DNA from 4 places in the Agrobacterium sp. 5Ca39 genome. Region 1 is predicted to be linked to each of the others. Evidence: predicted binding sites of a transcription regulator. Region 1 holds the regulator's gene; each other region holds the start of a gene.
What was found. The regulator LexA, encoded in region 1, represses DNA repair genes until DNA is damaged. The targets are predictions, from matches to a motif close to TGTTCNNNNTGTGTTCNG.

Region 1 (5,437 bases):
CTGGACACGCCATTAGCAGCAAGTACCGTCGCTGTCACGGCAAGATCGTCAACGGAAAAGACGACGCCCATGCCGCGCAGGCCCTCACCGTTTTTTCCCGCAGCCTTCGGGTCGACGCCAGAAAGGGCGGGTCTTTCACTCAGCCTCACCCTTGCATTGCCGGTTTCGAAAACGACATCACCATCCGGAGACACAACGCCGTTGCAGCCGAAAACCGTTTCTATCAAGTGGGTGTCACTCCGCGTACCGGAACACAGCACGATCTCGCGAAGGCCCAGAACTCCGTTCTGGTGACGTTCCAGTGCAGCACGGTCCCCCGGCAGTGCCTGCAGGCGTTGACAACTGAAGAGGAAGAAATCCGCAGCCGATCCGCTTGCCGCGAAAGCAAGCCGGAACGCCGCCTCGCCTGACGATCCGTCCGGCATTTGCATGGGCCGCGAAAATTCGAAGACCTCGCCGGCCGATACGCCGGACGCCACGAATCTCCGGTGATCGGCACGAGCGTCAGCAGTGGAGGCCACAAGGGCAGAAAAACCTTCCTGTCCGTACGATCGCCGGAATGCCTGATCCCTGCCGGTGAAAACATCGCCTCTCTCGACCGACGCGATATAGCTGACCCGGTCAGCAATTGTCAGAGGCTCCAGATAGGTGCCATCCCTGAAGAACACACAGGCATTCTCCGTGCCGAACGGATGGAGAGCCTGTGGCGCGACCGTAAAGCCAAGGACCTTGAGCCGCGCGGCCGCTACCGCAAGGTCCCGAGCGGGCAGAACGAGATGATCGACGCGATGCCTGTCAGCCATAAATCTTGCCTTTTTGACGCGCCCGGCGCAGATGCCGGGTATTGAAGCTGACAAAAGCACGAAGAGCGCCGGGAATGCAAATGACCGGCCTGCGCGTCGATTCCGGTATCGGCAAAGGCTGGAGTTCAAGAAAGCGACGGCATCCCGCCCGTCAGTCATCGTTTCCCGCTTCGGCGTTGTCCCTAAGATCAAATCACGATCAGAGACGCATCCTTCACGAAATTTTAGGGGATTGCGGAACACATATGGAACATATAGTGTTCGTTCTGTATTTGTTTCGCGACTTCAACGACGATTCTCAAGGGTGTTTTCCTCATGCTCACGCGCAAACAGCAGGAATTGCTTCTCTTCATTCATGAAAGAATGAAAGAGTCCGGCGTGCCGCCCTCCTTCGATGAAATGAAGGACGCACTCGATCTTGCCTCCAAATCCGGCATCCACCGGCTGATCACCGCTCTGGAAGAGCGAGGGTTCATTCGCCGGCTACCTAACAGGGCGCGAGCGCTTGAAGTGATCAAGCTGCCGGAGGCCTATGTGCCCGGTGCGAGGCCGCAACGGGGCTTCTCGCCGAGCGTTATTGAAGGCAGCCTCGGCAAGCCCAAGATGCCAGAGCCCGCCCCTGCCCCAAAGGCGCCTGCGAACGATATAGCAGGCGTGGCAACCGTGCCCGTCATGGGCCGGATCGCTGCCGGTGTGCCGATCTCAGCCATTCAGAACAATACGCATGACGTGGCGGTTCCGGTGGACATGCTTGGCTCGGGCGAACATTACGCGCTCGAGGTCAAGGGCGATTCGATGATCGAGGCCGGCATCTTCGATGGCGATACCGTCATCATTCGCAACGGTAACACCGCCAATCCCGGCGATATCATCGTGGCGCTGGTGGATGACGAGGAAGCGACGCTGAAGCGCTTCCGTCGCAAAGGCGCTTCGATCGCACTTGAAGCAGCAAACCCTGCCTATGAGACCCGCATTTTCGGACCTGATCGGGTTAAAATCCAGGGCAAGCTGGTAGGGCTGATCCGCCGGTATCATTGATGCTGCTGCCGGTCCGGATAAGGCCGGAGCGGTCGATGAGCGATAAATCAGGCCTTCAAGATGAACGGCGCGTCATTCCACTCGAGTGATGCGCCTTTTCTTTTTAATGGCGGCGAAGGCGGCTTTGCCAGAGGACGTCGGCAGGGATGGCGCCCCACCCATCAATTGGCGTTATGGGAGCGATGGATTCTTTGCGATATTCCGGGCCGGGCCGCTGGTATAAAAACCCGCTTCACAATCAGGAGACCCGCAATGTACGATCTTTATATCGCCAACAAGAATTACTCCTCCTGGTCGCTGAGGCCATGGGTCCTGATGCGCACGCTCGGTATCGCCTTCGAGGAGAAACTCGTCCCGTTTGGTGAAGGCGTGTCATTCTCCACCTTTTCCCCAACTGGCAAGGTGCCTTGCCTCGTCGATGATGGCGTGACGATTTGGGAGTCACTCTCGATCGCCGAATATCTTGCCGAACGTCATCAAGGGGTATGGGCAAGCGACAAGCATGCGAGAGCCTGGTCGCGGTCGGCAGCAAGCGAAATGCATGCGGGATTTTCGTCCCTTCGCAATCTCTACCCCATGTCCGTTGGCGTTCGTGTCAGACCGAACGTCAGCGATGCCGGGCTTGCGGCGGATATAAAGCGTGTCGATGCGTTGTGGAGCGAGGGCCTGTCGAATTTCGGCGGTCCCTATCTCGCCGGTCAGAAGTTCACGGCGGTGGATGCCTTCTACTGCCCTGTGGCACTCCGTTTCCAGACGTATGGCGCAGACCTTTCTCCTGCGGCAAAAGCCTATTGTGAGCGACTGCTCGCTCTGCCTTCCATGCGCGAATGGTATGAGGCGGGACTGAAGGAGACCTGGCGTGACGCGGCACATGAAGAGGAGATCGCCGGAATCGGCGAATTGACGATGGATCTACGCGCAAAGGCCTGACGATCCTTGCCGGTGGCGATCATTGCGACGCCGCCAGCAGACGGGTGATCGTTTCAGGCAATTCACGGTCGAAACGCCCGGTTTTCCAGTCATAATATCGATGTTCACTCCACGGGCGGTTTGCGCCCGCGGTTGACGCCCGTAGCCGACCGACAACGCCGGGCTGATCGCTCCTCGCGAAGTCTATCTCCACGGAACCGATGCGCCGCAATATGTCGCGGTTGAGGAGTAACGCGCCCGAGCGACACTGTGCAAACGACGTTCTGCGGGAAACAATGACGATGTCGGCAATGTCACATGCCTTTCCGGCGAGGCGGCCGTCTTCCAGTACGATGATCCATTCGCCGCTTTCCGCACGCGCCACGCACCAGCGACCTGACTTGCATGTAAAAATTCCAGGCGCTGCATCCTTCAACGCAGCCGCCATGTCTCGTCCCACAGCCTTTATTTCGTCCCGCGTGAGCTTTGATTTCTTGGTGAGTGCGATGCCGGACGCGGTTGGAACGTCTTTTCTGAGGATAACGGGCGCGAGCGGTTTCTCCGGAAGCAGCAGCGCCCTTTGCCACTGGTCATAGATGAAGCCATGCGGCCGGGTTTTTGTGGCATAAACCTTGTTCTCGTCCAGAAGCGCGACCAGAGAACCGTCTTCGTAAACGAGGAGATCGGGCAGATCGCGCTGAGATGTCGCTGCCGAGAGGCCGAAGGCAAGCAGCAGAGGCGGAATGCCCAAAAGCGCAAGGCGGCTGCGCAGCAGGGTCAGCAGCAGGAAGCCAGCCGAGGCGATGCCGATGAACCAGCCATGCGGACGTCCGGTCGCGGCGCTGCCACCCCAGGAGGCGACTTCGTCCGCGACCTCTATGACCAGCGCCATGCCATGGCCCATGACCTTCAGGAATGGCGCGTCGAGCCCGAACGGCATCAGCAGCATGGCAATCAGACCGAAGGGCATGACGATCAGCGACATGAGCGGCGTGGCGGCGAGATTGGCAAAAAGTCCGTAGGTGGTGACACGCTGGAAATGTTCGGCAGAATAGATTGCTGTCGAAAGCCCACCGATCAGCGACGTTGTGATAACGCCGCCGATCACGGCACCTGCCGTTTGCGCTACCGTCACCCAAGCCGGTTTTCGCCCGGTAAAAAGACGCTCGCGGTCAATGCGCCAGCGGCTCCAGGCTGCATAGGCAGAAACGAGCGCGATCGTTGCGGCAAATGACATCTGAAAGCTTGGACCCATCACTTCGGACGGGGACAGCGCCAGTATCACGAGGGCGGAGAGCGCAACATTTCTCAGGCTGAGCGAGGGCTGATCGAAGAGCACCGCAATCAGCATCACGGACATCATCAGCCAGGCCCGCTCGGCGGAAACTGCGAAACCGGAAATCAGATAGTAGCAAAGTGTCATCAGGAGCGCTGCGAAGGCGGATATCTTCTTGACCGGCCATCGCTGGGCAAAGGCTGGGAAAAGGCTGAATGCGAGCCTCATGCCGACAAAGAAGATGCCTGATGCCAAGGCCATGTTGAGCCCGGATATGGCAACGATATGAGCCAGCCCCGAGACCCGCAGCGCCTCCATGGTTTCCGGCGATATGGCTTGTCTCTCATCGGTGACGATGGATGCAGCGAAGGCACCCGCATCGCCGCCGATCGTCGTGCGAATGCGCTCGGCGACGGCGGCACGCAGGCGATAAAGCCACATGTCGGCCATCTCCAGCCAACCCTCGGCCCCAAGGTCCGCCGTCGCCACCGCCTGGGGCGGCTGATAAAAAAAGCCTGTCGCGCCGATGCCCCGGAAATAGGATGAAAAGGCAAAGTCGTTCAATCCCGGCAAAGCCGGTCCGGACGGTGGAGAGAGCCGTGCCTTGCCGCGTATGGTCGCGCCGATGGGCATGGCGTCGCCGCCACCGCGCGCAAGGAGCGACACCCTCCCCGGCAGACGCGTTAGTGACGGCGCTTCAGTGGAGTGGAGCTGCACCAGATACCGCCAGTCGCCCCGCGCATCCACCTCCCGGCGCACCACCTTGCCGGTGAGGGTGGTGGTGACCGGCGTGTCCAGAAGGATGGTCGCCGCACGGCGGGTTTCCAGTTCGGCAAAAAGCATGCCGAGCAACAAGAGGGCGACAAGGCTGCACGCCCTTCCCACCGTATCAAGGCGGTATCGGTTGAGAAGCGCCAGTGGGGCCGCGACTAAAAATGCGACGATCAGAAGGGGCAAGGAAGGCGCGGTGTCGAGAGAAAACCAGAGGATCGCTCCGCAACCGATGACAACGGGTACGAAAAGAAAATCGTGCCCGAATGCGCGTTCTTCCGTCAGCCAGACGGCAACTTTTCGAGAAACGGAAACGCCGGGTTCGGGCCTGTCGACCAGAGGCGGCAGAACAGGGATCGCGACGGCGCCGGTCCGCTGCAGCGGAAACAGGATATCCACCGTGCCGGGGGCGTTTCCCTGCATCGTTTCGGCATATCCGAAATGCTGTTTTTCCCCTTGACCAAGCATTCTGCGCCGCGCCCCTGCCGCACTGTAAACAGGTTTGCAGAGGGACGCCCGAGATTGCAATGCTTTCCTTTAACCGCGCGTTGACTGAGATTGAATTGCTTCGATCGACGAGGCCAAAAGCAACGCATTTGCGTTTGCCGCAATGCACAATTTGACCTTTGGATAGCTTGGC
Region 2 (5,437 bases), 650 kb from region 1:
ACTTGGCATGGTTTGGACGCACCGAAAGCATCGGAAGGCCCTTAGCAAACACTGCCCGCAAAGGGTTGACTATGACAGAGGCAACTATCATAAGCCGGACAGTTAAGGGGAGAGTTCTCGTTGAACCAGATAGCCATCTTCAGCGGTAGTGCGCATCCCGAACTTGCGAAGGAAATTTGTTCCCACCTCGGCGTGCCGTTGCGTCCGGTGCGCACTAAGCGCTTCTCCAACGATTGCCTTGAGGTCCAGCTGCAGGCAAACTGCCGGGAGCAAGATGTCTTTATCGTCCAACCGCTCAGTGCGCCTGTGCAGGAAAACCTGATCGAGCTGCTCTTGATGCTCGATGCGGCGCGTGGTGCGTCGGCCTCACGCATCACCGCAGTCATTCCGCACTTTTCCTATGCTCGCTCCGACAAGAAAGATGCGCCGAGGATCTCCATCGGCGGTCGGCTGGTCGCAGATCTCCTAGTTACGGCAGGTGCCAGCCGCGTGCTCACCATGACGCTGCATTCCCCCCAGGTCCACGGCTTTTTCAGCGTGCCTGTTGATCAGCTCCACGCCTTGGGCGAGCTCGCCAATTATTTCTTCCGTTATGATCTCAGCCGGGCCGTCGTCGTTTCCCCCGACCTTGGCAATGCCAAGAACGCGGCCGCCTTTGCAAAGCGGCTGAATGTGCCTGTCGCGGCCGGCGCCAAAGAACGGGTGAGCGATACCCAAGTGCGCATCTCGGCGCTGATCGGCGATATCCGAAATCGCGACGTCATTGTGCTCGATGACGAGATCGCCAGCGGTGGCTCCATTCTTGAGCTGCTCCAACATCTGCGGGCCCACGGCGCACGCACCATCCGGATCGCCACCACGCACGGAATTCTCGCTGGCTCTGCAGTTGCCCGGCTTGCCGCGGAACCGGACGTGCTTGAGATCGTGTGCACCAACACGGTGCCCATCGCTGCCGAAAAGCGCCTTCCCAAGCTTACCGTGTTGTCTGTCGCACCGGCTCTCGCCGAAGCAATGCGCCGGATTAATTCGGGGGATTCCGTTAGCGCGCTTCTGGCCGAGGACATTGCTCCGGCCCAAGTGATCACCGCGTCTCAAAGCAAATGAAGTGAGCATTTCTTTGGACTGCCGGACTAGAGATGTCCTCAGGTGGCGCCGCCGTCACGTCCGCGCTGCGGCCAGAACTTCACCATTTGTCTCAATCCCGCTTCAGTGGCCGAAAGCTCATCCTGTGCAGCGCGCAGGGCCCGTGGCTTTCGATGGCGCGCAGGTGGGCCGGTGTGCCGTAACCGGCATGGCCTTCGAAGCCATAGGATGAATGCACCACACCCGCGCGTTCCATCATCCGGTCGCGGGTCACCTTGGCTACGATTGAGGCGGCGGCGATGGAGAGGGAGCGGGAATCGCCCTTGATGACGGCCTTGGCTTCGCAGGTGATGCCTGGCGGCCTGTCGCGGCCGTCGGCCAGTACGAGGGCGGGGGAAATTTCGAGTCCGAGGACTGCGCGGCGCATGGCGTCGAGGCTGGCGCGCAGGATATTCATCGTGTCGATCAGGCCCGGGCCGGAGGAGGCGACCGATACGATCGAGGTTTCCATGATCTGGACGAACAGGCTCTCGCGCTTTTGCTTCGTCAGTTTCTTGGAATCATCCATTCCGTCAGGAATATTGTCCGGATCGAGAATGACGGCGGCCGCAACCACAGGGCCGGCGAGCGGGCCACGCCCTGCCTCGTCCGTGCCGGCGACCGGCCAGAGGCCCTTCTTTCGCGCTTCCAGTTCGAACGAGAAATCCGGGCCGGTATCGGCAAGATCAAAAAGGGCATGAGAATCGGGTGTGGCCGTGCGTTTCATGCGGCGAAACTGGCACACACACCCGATCTCCTGCAAGCCCCCGGAAGCGGGCGATGACAGGCACGATGAGCCGGGGTCAAGGGGCGTGGCTCACCGTGCCCAAGGTCGTCATGACCTTTTATCCTCCAGCAGGGCGGCGGAGGAAAAACGATCGCACGCGAGGCGGCGGTTCCAGGGGCGATGTCCGGCGGGCCAGGGAAAACCAGCCGGGCATTTCGTCGAGAGCAACACGATGAGACGGTTGCTCCTGTCATTTTGAATTCCGTTTATTAAAAGCTCACAGCACCTCGTATTGTCGGCGCGTCATCCCCCCATGCTCGATGTCCTCTCGGGCTTGACCCGAGATCCTGTCGCGCTCGGTTCACGTTCCAAGGGCGAGCCCGAGGGTAGCGTCTGGTTCATCACGGGCATTCGTTACCTTCAGTCACTTTCACCATGCGGCTCTCAAAGCAGAGACAATTGCACCCCGGCACCGCCCGGAGGCACGAACAGGTCGTCACGCAGGTTGATGCCGCGGCGGATGAGACCAAGTCTTTTGGTCGCCATCTCGAATCGCCTGCCGATCTGCCAGGCATAAGGGCCATCACCCTTCATGCGCTTGCCGAACTCCGCGTCATAATCCTTGCCGTCGCGCATGGAGCGCACCAGCGACATGACATGACGGTAACGGTCCGGATAGTTGCGCAGCAGCCAGTCACGGAACAGCGGGCTTACCTCCAGCGGCAGCCGCAAAAGCACATAGGAAGCCTCGGTCGCGCCAGCAGCCTTGCCGGCCTCAAGAATGCGCTCGATTTCATGATCGTTAAGCGCCGGGATGACGGGTGCCATCATCACCGCCACCGGAATTCCGGCATCCGTCAGCGCCTTGACGGCCTCCAGCCGCTTCTCCGGCGTGGCGGCGCGCGGCTCCATCGTGCGCGAAAGCTTGCGATCCAGCGACGTGACGGAAATGCCGACCTTGACGAGCCCCTTTTTTGCCATTGGCGCGAGAATATCAATATCCCGCTTGATCAGCGCCGATTTGGTGACGATGGCGACGGGATGATCAGCCTTGGCCAGCACTTCCAGTATCTGCCGCATGATGCGCCATTCGCGCTCAATCGGCTGGTAAGGGTCGGTATTGGTGCCGATGGCGATTACCCGCGCCTTGTAGCCGGGTTTCGCCAGTTCCCGTTCCAGAAGTTTGGCCGCATCAGGCTTGGCAAACAGCTTGGCCTCGAAATCAAGTCCGGCCGAAAGGCCCATGTAGCTGTGAGTGGGTCTGGCAAAACAGTAAATGCAGCCATGTTCGCAGCCCCTGTATGGATTGATGGAACGATCGAAGGGGATATCGGGCGATTCATTGCGGGTGATGATGCTGCGTGGCTTTTCCACCTGCACCTCGGTGCGGAATTCCGGCATCTCTTCCAGCGTCTGCCAGCCATCGTCGAAGACCTCACGCTGCAAGGCTTCGAAACGTCCATCTGGATTGAGCCCCGCACCACGGCCGCGGCGACGGTCAATCTCGATGCGCAGGCCGGATGCATCGGCCAGCGCATTGGCAATGTCAGGCATATGGCTCGGCTGGAAGGCAGCCTGCCCCGAAAGCGAATGATTTCTCATCTGGATGCTCCCAAGACGTCGCACGCCTTTCGAGGCACGCTGAACGCCCTAAACCGTTTCCATCCGGAGAGGCCTCATCGCCCCTCGAATGATTAAATTCCTACATCACGAATGAGAACAATACAAGAACAAAATTGTAAATTTGGCTGCTTTTGTACTGCCGGGGCCAGCGCCAGGACGGGCACGCCGGCACCTGAGATCGCGGAGAGCGACATCAACCCCCGCGGATTTTACCGCGACGAGCATGGTGGCAATTTATTGTGCGATGCGTTAGAGCTATGCACATGTTGACAGTCATAATGGAATGCCGGGATCAGGAGCCGGAACTGGCGCATACGCTGTCTGCGCTTGTCACCGGTGCCGTGGAAGGGCTTGTAAGCGATGTTGTGATTCTGGATCACGGTTCGCGCGATGGATCGTCGCGTGTGGCCGATGCGGCCGGCTGCCGTTTTTATGGGCAATGGGAACTGGAGGATATCGTCAAGTCCGCGCGTGGCGGCTGGTTGCTGCTGATCGAGCCGGGCGCACGCCCGCAGGCAGGCTGGATCGATGAAATCCTGGAATATGTCGCGATCTGCGAACAGCCAGCGCGCTTTTCCCCATCACGTTATCACCGGCGGAATGTTTTCAGCCGTGTCCTGCGCCGCACCCCGCCGCTGGAGCATGGTTATCTCCTGCCGAAGAAGCACGCGATGTCGATTGCGAAATCGGGCATGAGCCTGACGCAATTTGTCGGCGCGCAGAAGCCGCGCCGGCTGAATGCGGAAATGGTGCCCGCCTGGGCATTGCGGGCTTCGGCCTGAGGCGGGAAGGGTTATTCCGCGAGCACCTTGCCGGGGTTCATGATTCCGGCGGGATCGAATGCGTGCTTGATGCGCCGCATCAGCTCCATTTCGATGCCGGGCCGGATGGCGGCCAGTTCGTCGCGCTTTAACTGGCCAATGCCGTGTTCGGCGGAAATCGAACCGCCCAGCGACAGCACGATGCCGTGCACGATTTCGTTCATGTCCCGCCAGCGGGCGAGGAATTGCGCCTTGTCCGCCCCCACCGGTTGGGAAATATTGTAATGGATGTTGCCGTCGCCCAGATGGCCGAAGGCGCAGACACGGGCGCCCGGGATAGCAGCAAGAACCGCCTTTTCCGCCGTCGCCATGAACTCCGGTATTCTGGAAACCGGGACGGAGACATCGTGCTTGATGGAGCCGCCCTCCGGCTTCTGCGCATCCGACATGCTCTCGCGCATGTGCCACAGTGCCTGACGCTGGGCTTCGGAGGCGGCGATCACGGCATCCTCGACCAGCCCGGCCTCAAAACCACGCTCCAGCAGCAATTGCATCATCGTATCCGCCGTCTCGGCCGAATCGGAGGTGGAGATGTCGATGAGTGCGTACCAGTCATGGGGCTGTTCCAGGGGATCGCGCACGCCGGGAATATGTCTGGCGGTAAACTCCACGCCAATCCGTGGCATGAGCTCGAAGCCGGTCAGCGCCGTGCCGCAGAGGTTTGACGCCATCTCGAACAGCTTCAGCGCATCTTCGGTGGAGGTCAGCCCGGCGAAGGCCACCTGATGGCCGAGTGGCTTGGGGAAGAGCTTCAGCACCGCGCCGGTGATGATGCCGAGCGTACCTTCGGAGCCGATGAAGAGATCACGCAGATCGTAACCGGTATTGTCCTTTTTCAGCCGGCGCAGCCCGTTCCAGATCTCGCCTGTCGGCAACACCACTTCGAGCCCGAGGCAGAGCTGGCGCATATTGCCATAAGCAAGCACTGCGGTACCGCCGGCATTGGTGGCGAGATTGCCGCCGATACGGCAGGACCCCTGAGAGCCGAGCGACAGCGGAAACATGCGTTCAACCGAATCGGCAGCTTTATGGATGTCATCGAGAATGCAGCCGGCATCGGCAACGATGATATTGGCGACGGGATCGATATCGCGAATGCGGTTCATGCGCTCCAGCGAAAGAATGATGTCAGTTCCCCCGGCGC
Region 3 (5,437 bases), 1.0 Mb from region 1:
CGTGGCCTTTCCGCCTGACGTCGAGGTTCCGTCCGCGCTTTCGGTGACGATTGCTCCGGAAAAACTGCACTTCTTCTCCAGCGAAACTGGCAAGCGTATCGCCAGCAGAGCGGAACAAACGATGGCGCAGGACGCTCAACTGGCGACGGCCTGAGTTCGTCACCTGAAATCGGCGCGATGGCTAAAATTGCGCCGATTGTCAAAACTGGTTTGTTACGATCCCGATGATAGAAGGCCTCCAATATTTCACGGGGGTTTTCTCATATGTCGTTCAAAATGATGTTCGCGGCGGCCGCAACGATGGCTATCCGTACGGTGCCGATATTGCCGGCCTATCTGCGTCGGAAAAAAGACGATGCCGTGGTCAGCGCATCCTGCACCGATCTGCGGCTTCAGCCGGCGCCTATCAATGCTGAATGGATCATTGCCGGCAACCCGCAGGCACGTGCTGCGGATCATTCCCGAAGCGGCGACCGTGCCTCAAGCACTGCCATGTGGGATTGCACTGCAGGCGAATTCCGCTGGTTCTTCGGCTGGGATGAGACCGTCTATATTCTGGAAGGCGAGGTGCATGTGACGGCCGAGGACGGCTCGGTCAGCATCCTGCGGGTCGGTGACGTCGCTTATTTCAGGGCCGGAACATGGGCCACCTGGCGTGTTGATCATTATGTGCGCAAGGTTGCCTTCATGCGTCGTCCGTTCCCCAAGGCGCTGGCATTTGCCTATCGCGTCAAGAACAAGCTGTTCGCCGGTCGCTCCTACAAGCTGGCAGCCTGAGCCGTCGCCCATGCCGTTGGCGGGCGCGGGTGTGCCTTCGCCGTGGGAATTATGAAGGTTCAATAAAACTCACAGAAACCACGGCTCGCAGCAGTTGCGTTTGAATGGTCGCTGCCCTACATCTTTCAAGTTTTCTGAAGCATTTCCGGGTCTCTTCCGGTCCTGCAGGAACGATTGAAAGATGAGACACGGCATGGCGGATCGCAGGCGTCCGTATGCTGCGAGAGGAACATGCGCATGGCGAAGATCAAGAACGTCGCGATCCAGATGGATCATGTCTCCGGCATCAACATCGGCGGTGATTCCACCTTCGCCATGAGCCTTGAAGCGCAGGCGCGTGGATATCGGCTGTTCCATTACACGCCCGACCGCCTTTCCATGCGCGATGGCAAGATTTACGCGACCGTCGAGCAGATGGAGCTGCGCGACATCAAGGGTGACCATTTCTCGCTTTCCGAACCGGAGCGCGTTGATCTGTCCACGATGGATGTCATCCATCTGCGTCAGGATCCACCATTCGACATGGCCTATATCACCTCCACCCATCTGCTGGAGCGCATTCATCCGAGGACCCTGGTGGTCAATGATCCCGCCTGGGTGCGCAATTCGCCGGAGAAGATCTTCGTCACCGAATTCGCGGATCTCATGCCGAAGACGCTGATCACGAAGGATGTCGCGGAAATCGCGCGCTTCCGCAACGAAATGGGCGATATCATTCTCAAGCCGCTTTATGGCAACGGCGGTGCGGGCGTCTTCCATTCAGCGCGGGACGACCGCAATTTCTCCTCGCTGCTGGAAATGTTCGGTCAGATGTTCCGCGAACCTTACATTGCTCAGGAATATCTGCCCGACGTCCGCAAGGGCGATAAACGCATCCTGCTGGTGGATGGAGAGCCGGTGGGTGCGATCAACCGCGTTCCAGCGGAAAACGACGCCCGTTCCAACATGCACGCTGGCGGCCGGCCTGAGCCTACGGAACTGACCGCGCGCGAAAAGGAAATCTGCCGCCGTATCGGCCCCGCCCTGCGCGAGCGTGGTTTCCTGTTCGTTGGAATTGATGTCATTGGCGATTACCTCACCGAAATCAACGTCACCTCGCCGACCGGCATTCGAGAGGTGCGGAAATTCGGCGGCGCCGATGTGGCGAGCCTGCTGTGGGACGCCATCGAGAAAAAGCGCGAAGCTCAGGATTTTTGATAAGACATAAATCGCTCTCGGTTTGTTCCGGATATACAACTCGATACAACTAAAATACAGCGGATGCGATAAATTGTTCGCTGGATGTTCTTGTTTTATTCTTTGACCTGTGGCACGTTGCTTGGCAAGGGTCGTGGATGGGGCATAAGGCTCTGAAAGCGCGACGGTTTGCGGGGGCAGGCCATGGTGGCACGGGTCAATACGGTGGCATTTCAGGGCATAGAGGGTGTGCCTGTCGAGGTGCAGGTCATGGTCGCACCGGGAAGGGTCGGCATCCAGATTGTCGGTCTGCCGGATAAAGCCGTCGCCGAAAGCCGGGAGCGCGTGCAGGCGGCATTACATGCCTCAGGCTTGGCGCTGCCGGCAAAGAAGGTCACGGTCAATCTTGCCCCTGCCGATCTGCCGAAGGAAGGATCGCATTTCGATCTTCCCATTGCCCTTGGCCTCATGGCCGCCCTGGGAGCCATACCGGCCGAAGCGCTGGGGCGTTACGTGGTCCTTGGCGAACTCAATCTCGATGGTACTATCGGCTTGGTTGCGGGCGCGCTTCCGGCCGCGATCGGGGCCAATGCGCTTGGCAAGGGACTGATTTGCCCGGCTGATAGCGGCCCGGAGGCGGCATGGGCCGGAGCCGGGATCGATATTCTCGCCCCGCGCAGCCTGATTGCGCTCGCTAATCACTTTCGTGGCACGCAGATCCTCTCGCGCCCGACGCCCGCCATTCGCGCCAATCCGGTCAATCTGCCTGATTTAGCTGACATAAAGGGGCAGGAGAGCGCCCGGCGGGCGCTGGAGGTGGCAGCCGCCGGCGGCCATAATCTGCTGATGGTCGGCCCGCCCGGCTCGGGAAAATCCATGCTCGCCGCCCGCTTGCCTTCGATCCTGCCGCCGCTGGAGGCGGCAGAACTGCTGGAAGTGTCCATGGTCCATTCCATTGCCGGCCAATTGTCGGGTGGCAAGCTTTCGGATCGCAGGCCCTTCCGCACGCCGCATCATTCCGCCACCATGGCGGCCCTGATCGGCGGCGGGCTGCGGGCCAAACCGGGCGAGGCTTCGCTTGCTCACCATGGCGTTCTTTTTCTGGATGAATTCCCGGAATTTTCGCCGCAGGTGCTGGATGCCCTGCGTCAGCCGCTCGAAACCGGCGAATGCATTATTGCGCGTGCCAATCACCGTGTCAGCTATCCCGCGCAAATCCAGCTTGTCGCGGCAATGAATCCCTGCCGTTGCGGTATGGCGGGAGAGCCGGGTTTTACCTGTGCCAGAGGCCCACGTTGTGTGGCAGACTATCAGGCTCGCATTTCCGGCCCGCTGCTTGATCGCATCGACATCCGTATCGACGTTCCCGCCGTTTCCGCCGCCGATCTCATTCGGCCCGTGACGGCCGAACCGAGCGCCGTGGTTGCGGCGCGCGTCGCCGAAGCGCGCCTTGCCCAGCAGGAACGTTATGCGGCAGCGGGCTTCCCTGCCATCCGCACCAACGCCCGCTGCACGATAGCAATGATCGAAAAATACGCCGAACCGGACCAGTCCGGGCTGCAATTGCTCCGTGATGCGGCGGAGCGCATGAAGTTTTCCGCGCGCGGTTACCATCGCATTCTCAAGGTGGCCCGCACCCTGGCGGATCTGGATGGCAGGCAAACGGTTGGACGTATCCATATTGCCGAAGCAGTGTCCTATCGTATCGCCGGCGAAAGGCTAACCGCCGCGGCGTAAGACCAGCTAAGGGCACTTTGTCTGGGAAGGACGCTTATGCCTGCCGGTCAATCAGGCGGTTCCGGGAATGACGGGTAAAATGCTGTTTGGACAGCTCGGTAGGTGATGGGCCGAATGAGGGGGCCTTGAAACAGAAGTGCCGCCGGCAAACCGGCGGCACGTCAAATATTCGCTCTTCCGCAACCGGGTGCCGAGAAGGGGCTAGAGCCCAAGCCCTTCGAAAAGTGCTGTCGAAAGATAACGTTCCGCGAAGGAGGGAATGATGATGACAATGTTCTTGCCGGCATTTTCCTCACGCGCACCGACCTTGATTGCCGCCGCCAGCGCCGCACCCGAGGAGATGCCAACGGGCACGCCTTCCAGCCTCGCCGCCAGACGTGCGGTTTCGAAAGCCTCATCATTGGTGACGGTGACGATCTCGTCATAAATGCCGGTGTCGAGAATGGCGGGGGCAAAACCGGCGCCGATGCCCTGAATTTTGTGGGGGCCGGGGTTGCCACCGGAAAGAACGGGGCTGTCGGCGGGCTCCACCGCAATCACCTTCACCTCGGGCTTGCGGGATTTCAGAACCTGACCCGTGCCGGTGATCGTGCCGCCGGTGCCGATACCCGAGACCAGAATATCAACCGTGCCTTCGGTGTCGTTCCAGATTTCTTCAGCCGTCGTCTTGCGGTGGATCTCCGGATTGGCGGGGTTTTCAAACTGCTGCGGAATGATGGCGTCAGGCAGGGTTTCTGCCAGTTCCTGCGCTTTGGCGATGGCGCCCTTCATGCCCTTCGGGCCTTCGGTCAGCACCAGTTCCGCGCCCAAGAGAGCCAGCATTTTCCGACGCTCGACCGACATGGTTTCAGGCATGGTCAGGATCAGCTTGTAGCCTTTCGCGGCGGCAGCGAAGGCGAGCGCAATCCCCGTATTACCGGAGGTCGGTTCCACCAGCGTCGTCTTTCCGGGCGTAATCTTGCCCTGGGCTTCCAGAGCTTCAATCATGGCGACGCCGATGCGGTCCTTCACCGAAGCGATGGGATTGAAAAATTCGAGCTTGGCAAGAAGATTGGCCTTCACGCCTTTTTCCTTCGCCAGCTTGTCGAGCCGCACGATCGGTGTATCGCCGATTGTTTCCGTAATCGAGGAATAGACGCGTCCGCGTCCGGGCTTTCTGGCTTCCGGCATGATGCTCTCCTGTGTAAAGACCGCAAGATTTGAGCGGCAGAATAGGAGCAATAACCTCCGCAAGCTAGCGAACGTTCGTCCTAATATCCGTGAATTGCGGGAATAATTTCACGCCAGATCGCGGAAATGCACGAATTTGTTTTACGTGCTGCGGATGGCGATCATCGTCGCGGTTCCGGCCAGAATACCCGCCGCGGTGCGGTTGAGAATTGTCAGGGCGCTCGGTCTTTTCAGGAGGTTGCGCGCTTTGGCCGCAAGCAGGATGTAAGGCAGGAGAACCGCCATCAGCACGACAAAGGTGATGGCAAGAAGCGTCGCATATTCCGAAGGGCCGATCATGCGGATGTCGATCAGCGTCGGCACCAGCGCCACATAAAAAAGCATGGTTTTTGGATTGCCGAGGGTGATCAGCAGGCCGGACAGGAAGGACATGGACATGCTGGTGCTCTTCTTCGCCTTCAGGTCCTGCGGCAAGAGACCGGCGGTCCAGAGCTTCCAGGCGATATAGAGAAGATAGGCCGCACCTGCAAATTTCAGGACCATGAAGGCCTCCTGAAAGGTCTGCGCGACGAAGGCC
Region 4 (5,437 bases), 1.1 Mb from region 1:
GCGGCAAGCTGCTGTCAAACTTCGTGCACAAGATCGTTGGTCTGAAATCCGACTGGACGATGGCGGCCTATCGCGCCGAGATGATCCGCAAGATCCGCGAGCAGGTCGGCACCGGCCGGGTGCTCTGTGCACTTTCAGGCGGCGTCGATTCTTCGGTTGCAGCTATTCTCATTCATGAGGCTATCGGCGACCAGCTGACCTGCGTTTACGTCGATCATGGGCTGATGCGGCTTGGGGAAAGCGAACAGGTCGTCGGCATGTTCCGCGACCACTACAATATTCCGCTTGTTCATGTGGACGCATCCGACCTGTTCCTCGGCGAACTCTCCGGCGTTTCCGATCCGGAAGTGAAGCGCAAGACCATCGGCCGTCTGTTCATCGAGGTTTTCGAGGCCGAAGCGGCCAAGATTGCCGCCGATGGCAAGGGTGCTCCGAACTTCCTCGCGCAGGGCACGCTCTACCCCGACGTCATCGAAAGTGTCTCCTTCTCCGGCGGCCCTTCGGTGACCATCAAGAGCCACCACAATGTCGGCGGTCTTCCCGAGCGCATGAACATGCAGCTCGTCGAGCCGCTGCGTGAACTCTTCAAGGATGAAGTGCGCGCTCTTGGCCGCGAACTCGGCCTGCCGGAAAGCTTCATCGGCCGCCATCCCTTCCCCGGTCCGGGTCTTGCGATCCGATGCCCCGGTGCGATTACCCGTGAAAAGCTCGATATCCTGCGTAAAGCGGATGCGATCTATCTCGACGAGATCCGCAAGGCCGGTCTTTACGACACCATCTGGCAGGCTTTCGCCGTGCTGCTGCCGGTCCAGACTGTTGGCGTCATGGGCGACTACCGAACCTATGACTTCGTCTGTGCGCTGCGCGCGGTGACCTCGGTGGACGGCATGACTGCGGATTTCTATCCCTACGACATGAACTTCCTCGGCCGTGCGGCAACCCGCATCATCAACGAAGTGCGCGGCATCAACCGTGTCGTCTACGATGTCACGAGCAAGCCGCCCGGCACGATCGAGTGGGAATAGGACCATACTCGATACGGTGAGGTTGCTGCCGCAACGCCACCGTATCTAAGGAAGAAAGACGACGCCGCGACTAGTTCGCGGCGTTTTTGTTTTGTCGGATGAGATAGATCATCTGGGCAGTCAGGCCGACCACGAGGATCGCCAGCAATCCTGCCTGGGCGCCGAGAAGCAGCGGCGATTTCAGGTCTGTCACTATCGGATGACCGTCGGGAACACGGCGCAGAATTTCACTCACCGTCGGGACCATCAACAGAAATGCGGTAATGCTGAGACAGATGGTTTCAATATATCTGGCGATACGCGTTGAACCCAGAACGCGTTCGATACCGTAGCCTGCAAGCAGGAACAGGATGGTCAGGACGCCAACGACGTAGCTGATTGGCTGATGCGCCACAAGAAAGACAGTTGCAGCGCCAATCAGCATGGACACAAAGTAGATTGCCCCGGGCGTGGATCGGGGGACGATGCGACCGTAACGGGTAAACATGAAAATGGCCGCTGGAATGGCCGGCAGGCTGCCGAGCGTGTGGATCCAGCCAAGCGAAGAAATACCGAACATGCGAAATTGCCTTTCTCTTCCTGAAAGATGGGGTGGTCCGGAACGCAAATTGTCGCCGGCATGTCTGCCAGAGCAGCGTCATTAGTTGATCGGTCGGTCTCGTTTGGGTCATGCGTCGACGCCCCTCGCAAGATGCAGTTCAAGCGGTGATGCGCTCCAGCATCGGGCGGGTTATGGCGCCAAAGCTTGCGGCATCGCCATGTGCGCGCGCTGAGAGCATTGCGCCGTGCACGGTGGCCATGAACATCTCAGAATTGACCCGCGCTGTGCCGGTTAGTGCAAGGCGCCCCTGGGAAGCGCCGCGCTCCAGCACGGCTGTAAGCCAGTCCGAGAGACTCCGAAAATGCGCACGCACCTCGAGAACGACCGCTTCGGGAAGAATCGGTATTTCGCCGGCAAGCAGCGCACAGACGCAGAAGGGGTGGGTTGCATCGGCGATGCAGCGCTCCCAATAGCCGATATAGGCGCGAAGCTGCTCCAGCGGATCTGGAATGTGCTGCTCCAGCGCGGCGATACCGGCTTCGGCCTCGTGCCTGTACTGTGACACCAGTTTCGCGACCAAGTCCGCCTTGCTTGGAAAATGGTGATGGATACTCGCGTTGCGAATGCCGACTACATGGGAAATATCGGCATAGCTAAAACTATTATAGCCCCCTCTCACAATCAGGGTCCGGGCGCACTGGAGAATGTCATCGGCTTTGGTTTTAGAGCTTTTCATGCTTTTGCCTACCAACTAGTAGGTAGAATGTCAAACACGTTCTTCGCAGTGAATAAGCGCCGGCGATGGGATCCGGACGAGGATCGACCCCGACGATCACAGGCGGAGAACCATGAAATAAAGGCATGCCCTCAGCCATTGCCCCGTCATTGCCTGGCCCCCATCGACATGCCACTCGCATTGGCTTCTCGGTTGGCCCTGCTTCCCGCCACCTTCGCTAGCGGATTGCTGGTCCTGCGGACCAGCTGAGATCGTCTGTCCCAGACCGAGTTGCCGGGTTATACGGATTGCGTTCGCGAAAGGCCGTATCGGATATTGCCCCGCATATGATGAAGTTTTGTTCGCTTTTTGTTCTTCCAATTTTCCTCGGCGATGATAATATTGCGGCCTTGAGCAAAGGCCGTGGAGCATCGTCGTGGGTTTCGAGTTGACGGATAATGGAGGGTCAGGGCAGCTTTTCCTCGAAGGCTTCGATCTGGAGAAGCAGCGACGGGTCAATCCGCGATTTGGCAACAAGGTCTTAATCGTGCTGAAGCCGCCCGTGGCCTTGGCGGAGAGAATTTTCACCGATGCATCGTGCCATGCCGCCGGGCGGACGAAGAGGGCGGCCCATCCAGCCGAGCTTCTGCATATCACCCTCCTTTGCGTCGGGTGTTTCGACACCGTGCCTCGCGGTTTCGCAAACCGGCTGAAGGCGGCACTGGGGGAAATAAGGGCGCGTCCCGTTCCGATTACGTTCGATGGCAGCTCGCTTTTCGGTAATCGCAGCTGTCTGGCGCTAAGCAGCCGCCGCGAGATGCTGGAGCTCAGAGCATTGGCGAAGATGGTGCAGCGCGCGCTTTGGCGGGCCAATCTGCCCTTTGTTGCCGCATCGTCGTTCACGCCGCATCTCACCGTGGTCTATGGCTGCGGGAAAATCGACATCATGCCTGTTGAAAAACCATATAGCTGGCTGGCGGGCAGCTTCGAACTCATCTTCAGCCATAATGGAGAGACGCGGCACGAATCTCTCGGGCGCTTCCCGCTTTCGGCGAAAGCGGACCGCTATGAGCAGCCGGAAAGTCAATTATATCTGCCGGAAAAAATATTCAGGCCGCAGAAGCGGTCGGCGCACAAGATGGCGGCACGATAACGCTTACGTGAAAAAGCACGGCATACATGCCTAGCATTAGCTGCCAAACTGCTGTTAGACGCAGAGGATGCGCCAACAAAAGCGCAGTTTGTAGCGCCCGCCGAGAACCAGGTGTTCCGGAATCCGGCGCGAGCGAGGCGGTGCCGCCTCGCCGGGAACGATAACCAGCTTAGAGCTGAACCTTGTCGAAAGCCTTGCCATCGATGCCGAGGGCTTCGAGATCGGCACGGGCGGGCTTGCGATGCGCGCGAACAGCGGCCGAAACCGAGAGCGCTGCACCGAGAACGGCGAAAGTTTCACCGAAGAAGTTACGCGATGTCTTTGCAACCTGACGCATTTTTCTCTCCATCTTTGATGCCCAGATAATGGGCATTTCCGCGCCGTTCTACAACTCATGATGTAGCAGGTAAGCCATGCAGCTTTGCTCGCGCTCGTTCGGATATCAGCCATTGCGATTTCGCATGGCTCAGGCTTGGCGTCTTCAAAAGGACGCAGGGCGCCTCAGCCGGCGGGTTGAATAAGGCGGATATTTTGTTATGCCGGAAAGCTTGAACACAAAGAGGCTGGCAGCATGACGATCATCATTTACGGCATCAAGAACTGCGACACGATGAAGAAGGCCAGAAGCTGGCTGGAAACCCATGGCGTCGACTATTCTTTCCATGACTACAAGGCCTCGGGCATTGACCGCGCCCATCTGGAGACATGGTGCGATGCCGCGGGCTGGGAAACGGTTCTCAACCGCGCCGGTACGACCTTCAAAAAACTCGATGACGGCCAGAAGGCTGGCCTGAGCCGCGAGAAGGCCATTGCACTGATGCTGGAGCAGCCCTCCATGATCAAGCGTCCGGTGCTGGAGGCGAAGGGCAAGATAACCGTCGGTTTCAAGCCTGAAACCTACCAGACTCTTTTTGCGTGACTGCAATCTGCCATGTCCAAAACAACCCGCGCCACCCAGATGCTGAACAAGGCGGGCGTCGCCTTCACCGCCGTTACCTATGATTACGACCCGAATGCAGACCGCATTGGCCTGCAGGCGGCCGAGGCGATCGGCGAGCCACCGCATCTGGTGCTGAAAACGCTGATGGCGGAGCTGGACGGCAAGCCGGTCTGTGTCGTCGTCCCTTCGGATCGTGAGGTCAGCATGAAGAGGCTTGCGGCCGCTTTCGGAGGCAAATCCGCCAGCATGATGAAACCTGCCGATGCCGAGCGTGCCACCGGTTACCATGTTGGCGGCATCAGCCCTTTCGGGCAGAAGAAACAGGTGCCTACGGCCATCGAGGCCAAAGCGATGACGCATGATTATGTCTACATGAATGGTGGGCAGCGCGGCTTGCAGGTGAGGCTTTCCCCCCGAGATGCCCAAACGGCACTGAAGGCCATTGCCGCACCGCTGGTCGCCGATTGAGGCGCAGGGGCGCGCCTGAAAGCGTTTGGCTTTCAGGAGGAATGGGCTATGGTCGGCGCCTCCGATTGAAATAGACGAAGGCAGATCATGACTGTTTCCCCCATCGATCCCGTCAAACTCGAAAAACTGGCCGAAGTCGCCATCAAGGTCGGTCTGCAATTGCAGAAGGATCAGGATCTGGTGATTACCGCGCCGCTGGCAGCGCTGCCGCTGGTGCGATTGCTGACAAAACATGCCTATATGGCGGGCGGCGGACTGGTTACCACCTTTTACTCCGACGAAGAAACCACGCTTGCCCGCTATCGCCATGCGAGCGACGCCAATTTCGACCGGGCTTCCGGCTGGCTTTATGATGGCATGGCAAAGGCCTATTCGAACGGCGCGGCGCGGCTGGCAATTGCCGGCGATAACCCCATGCTGCTGGCCGAACAGGACCCCGCCAAGGTTGCCCGCGCCAATAAAGCTAACTCCACCGCCTATAAGCCGGCGCTGGAGAAGATTTCCAACTTCGACATCAACTGGAACATCATCTCCTATCCGAACCCCTCCTGGGCAAAGCAGGTGTTTCCCGACGTGACGGAAGACGAAGCGGTCC

Region 2: a site for LexA is predicted at 3,565-3,582, ahead of ACZ47E_RS01760 (PA0069 family radical SAM protein). Genes of this name have one in related genera too.
Region 3: a site for LexA is predicted at 2,060-2,077, ahead of ACZ47E_RS13765 (YifB family Mg chelatase-like AAA ATPase). Genes of this name have one in related genera too.
Region 4: a site for LexA is predicted at 2,641-2,658, ahead of ACZ47E_RS13605 (2'-5' RNA ligase family protein). Genes of this name have one in related genera too.

The regions. Positions count from the first base shown of each region.
Region 1 covers NZ_AP026436.1:1,027,432-1,032,868, reverse strand. The annotation lists gene ACZ47E_RS05045 (VOC family protein) at 1-803, opposite strand, end outside; gene lexA (transcriptional repressor LexA) at 1,119-1,841, shown strand; gene ACZ47E_RS05035 (glutathione S-transferase family protein) at 2,094-2,771, shown strand; gene ACZ47E_RS05030 (ComEC/Rec2 family competence protein) at 2,791-5,265, opposite strand.
Region 2 covers NZ_AP026436.1:373,422-378,858, forward strand. The annotation lists gene ACZ47E_RS01750 (ribose-phosphate diphosphokinase) at 121-1,104, shown strand; gene ACZ47E_RS01755 (ribonuclease HII) at 1,196-1,849, opposite strand; gene ACZ47E_RS01760 (PA0069 family radical SAM protein) at 2,294-3,451, opposite strand; gene ACZ47E_RS01765 (hypothetical protein) at 3,736-4,254, shown strand; gene ACZ47E_RS01770 (FAD-binding oxidoreductase) at 4,266-5,437, opposite strand, start outside.
Region 3 covers NZ_AP026436.1:2,808,024-2,813,460, forward strand. The annotation lists gene ACZ47E_RS13750 (sn-glycerol-3-phosphate import ATP-binding protein UgpC) at 1-154, shown strand, start outside; gene ACZ47E_RS13755 (cupin domain-containing protein) at 265-777, shown strand; gene gshB (glutathione synthase) at 1,015-1,974, shown strand; gene ACZ47E_RS13765 (YifB family Mg chelatase-like AAA ATPase) at 2,158-3,690, shown strand; gene cysK (cysteine synthase A) at 3,892-4,860, opposite strand; gene ACZ47E_RS13775 (LysE family translocator) at 5,002-5,437, opposite strand, start outside.
Region 4 covers NZ_AP026436.1:2,777,388-2,782,824, reverse strand. The annotation lists gene guaA (glutamine-hydrolyzing GMP synthase) at 1-1,025, shown strand, start outside; gene ACZ47E_RS13615 (hypothetical protein) at 1,096-1,584, opposite strand; gene ACZ47E_RS13610 (TetR/AcrR family transcriptional regulator) at 1,724-2,302, opposite strand; gene ACZ47E_RS13605 (2'-5' RNA ligase family protein) at 2,718-3,434, shown strand; gene ACZ47E_RS13600 (hypothetical protein) at 3,604-3,771, opposite strand; gene ACZ47E_RS13595 (ArsC family reductase) at 4,006-4,353, shown strand; gene ybaK (Cys-tRNA(Pro) deacylase) at 4,366-4,842, shown strand; gene ACZ47E_RS13585 (aminopeptidase) at 4,930-5,437, shown strand, end outside.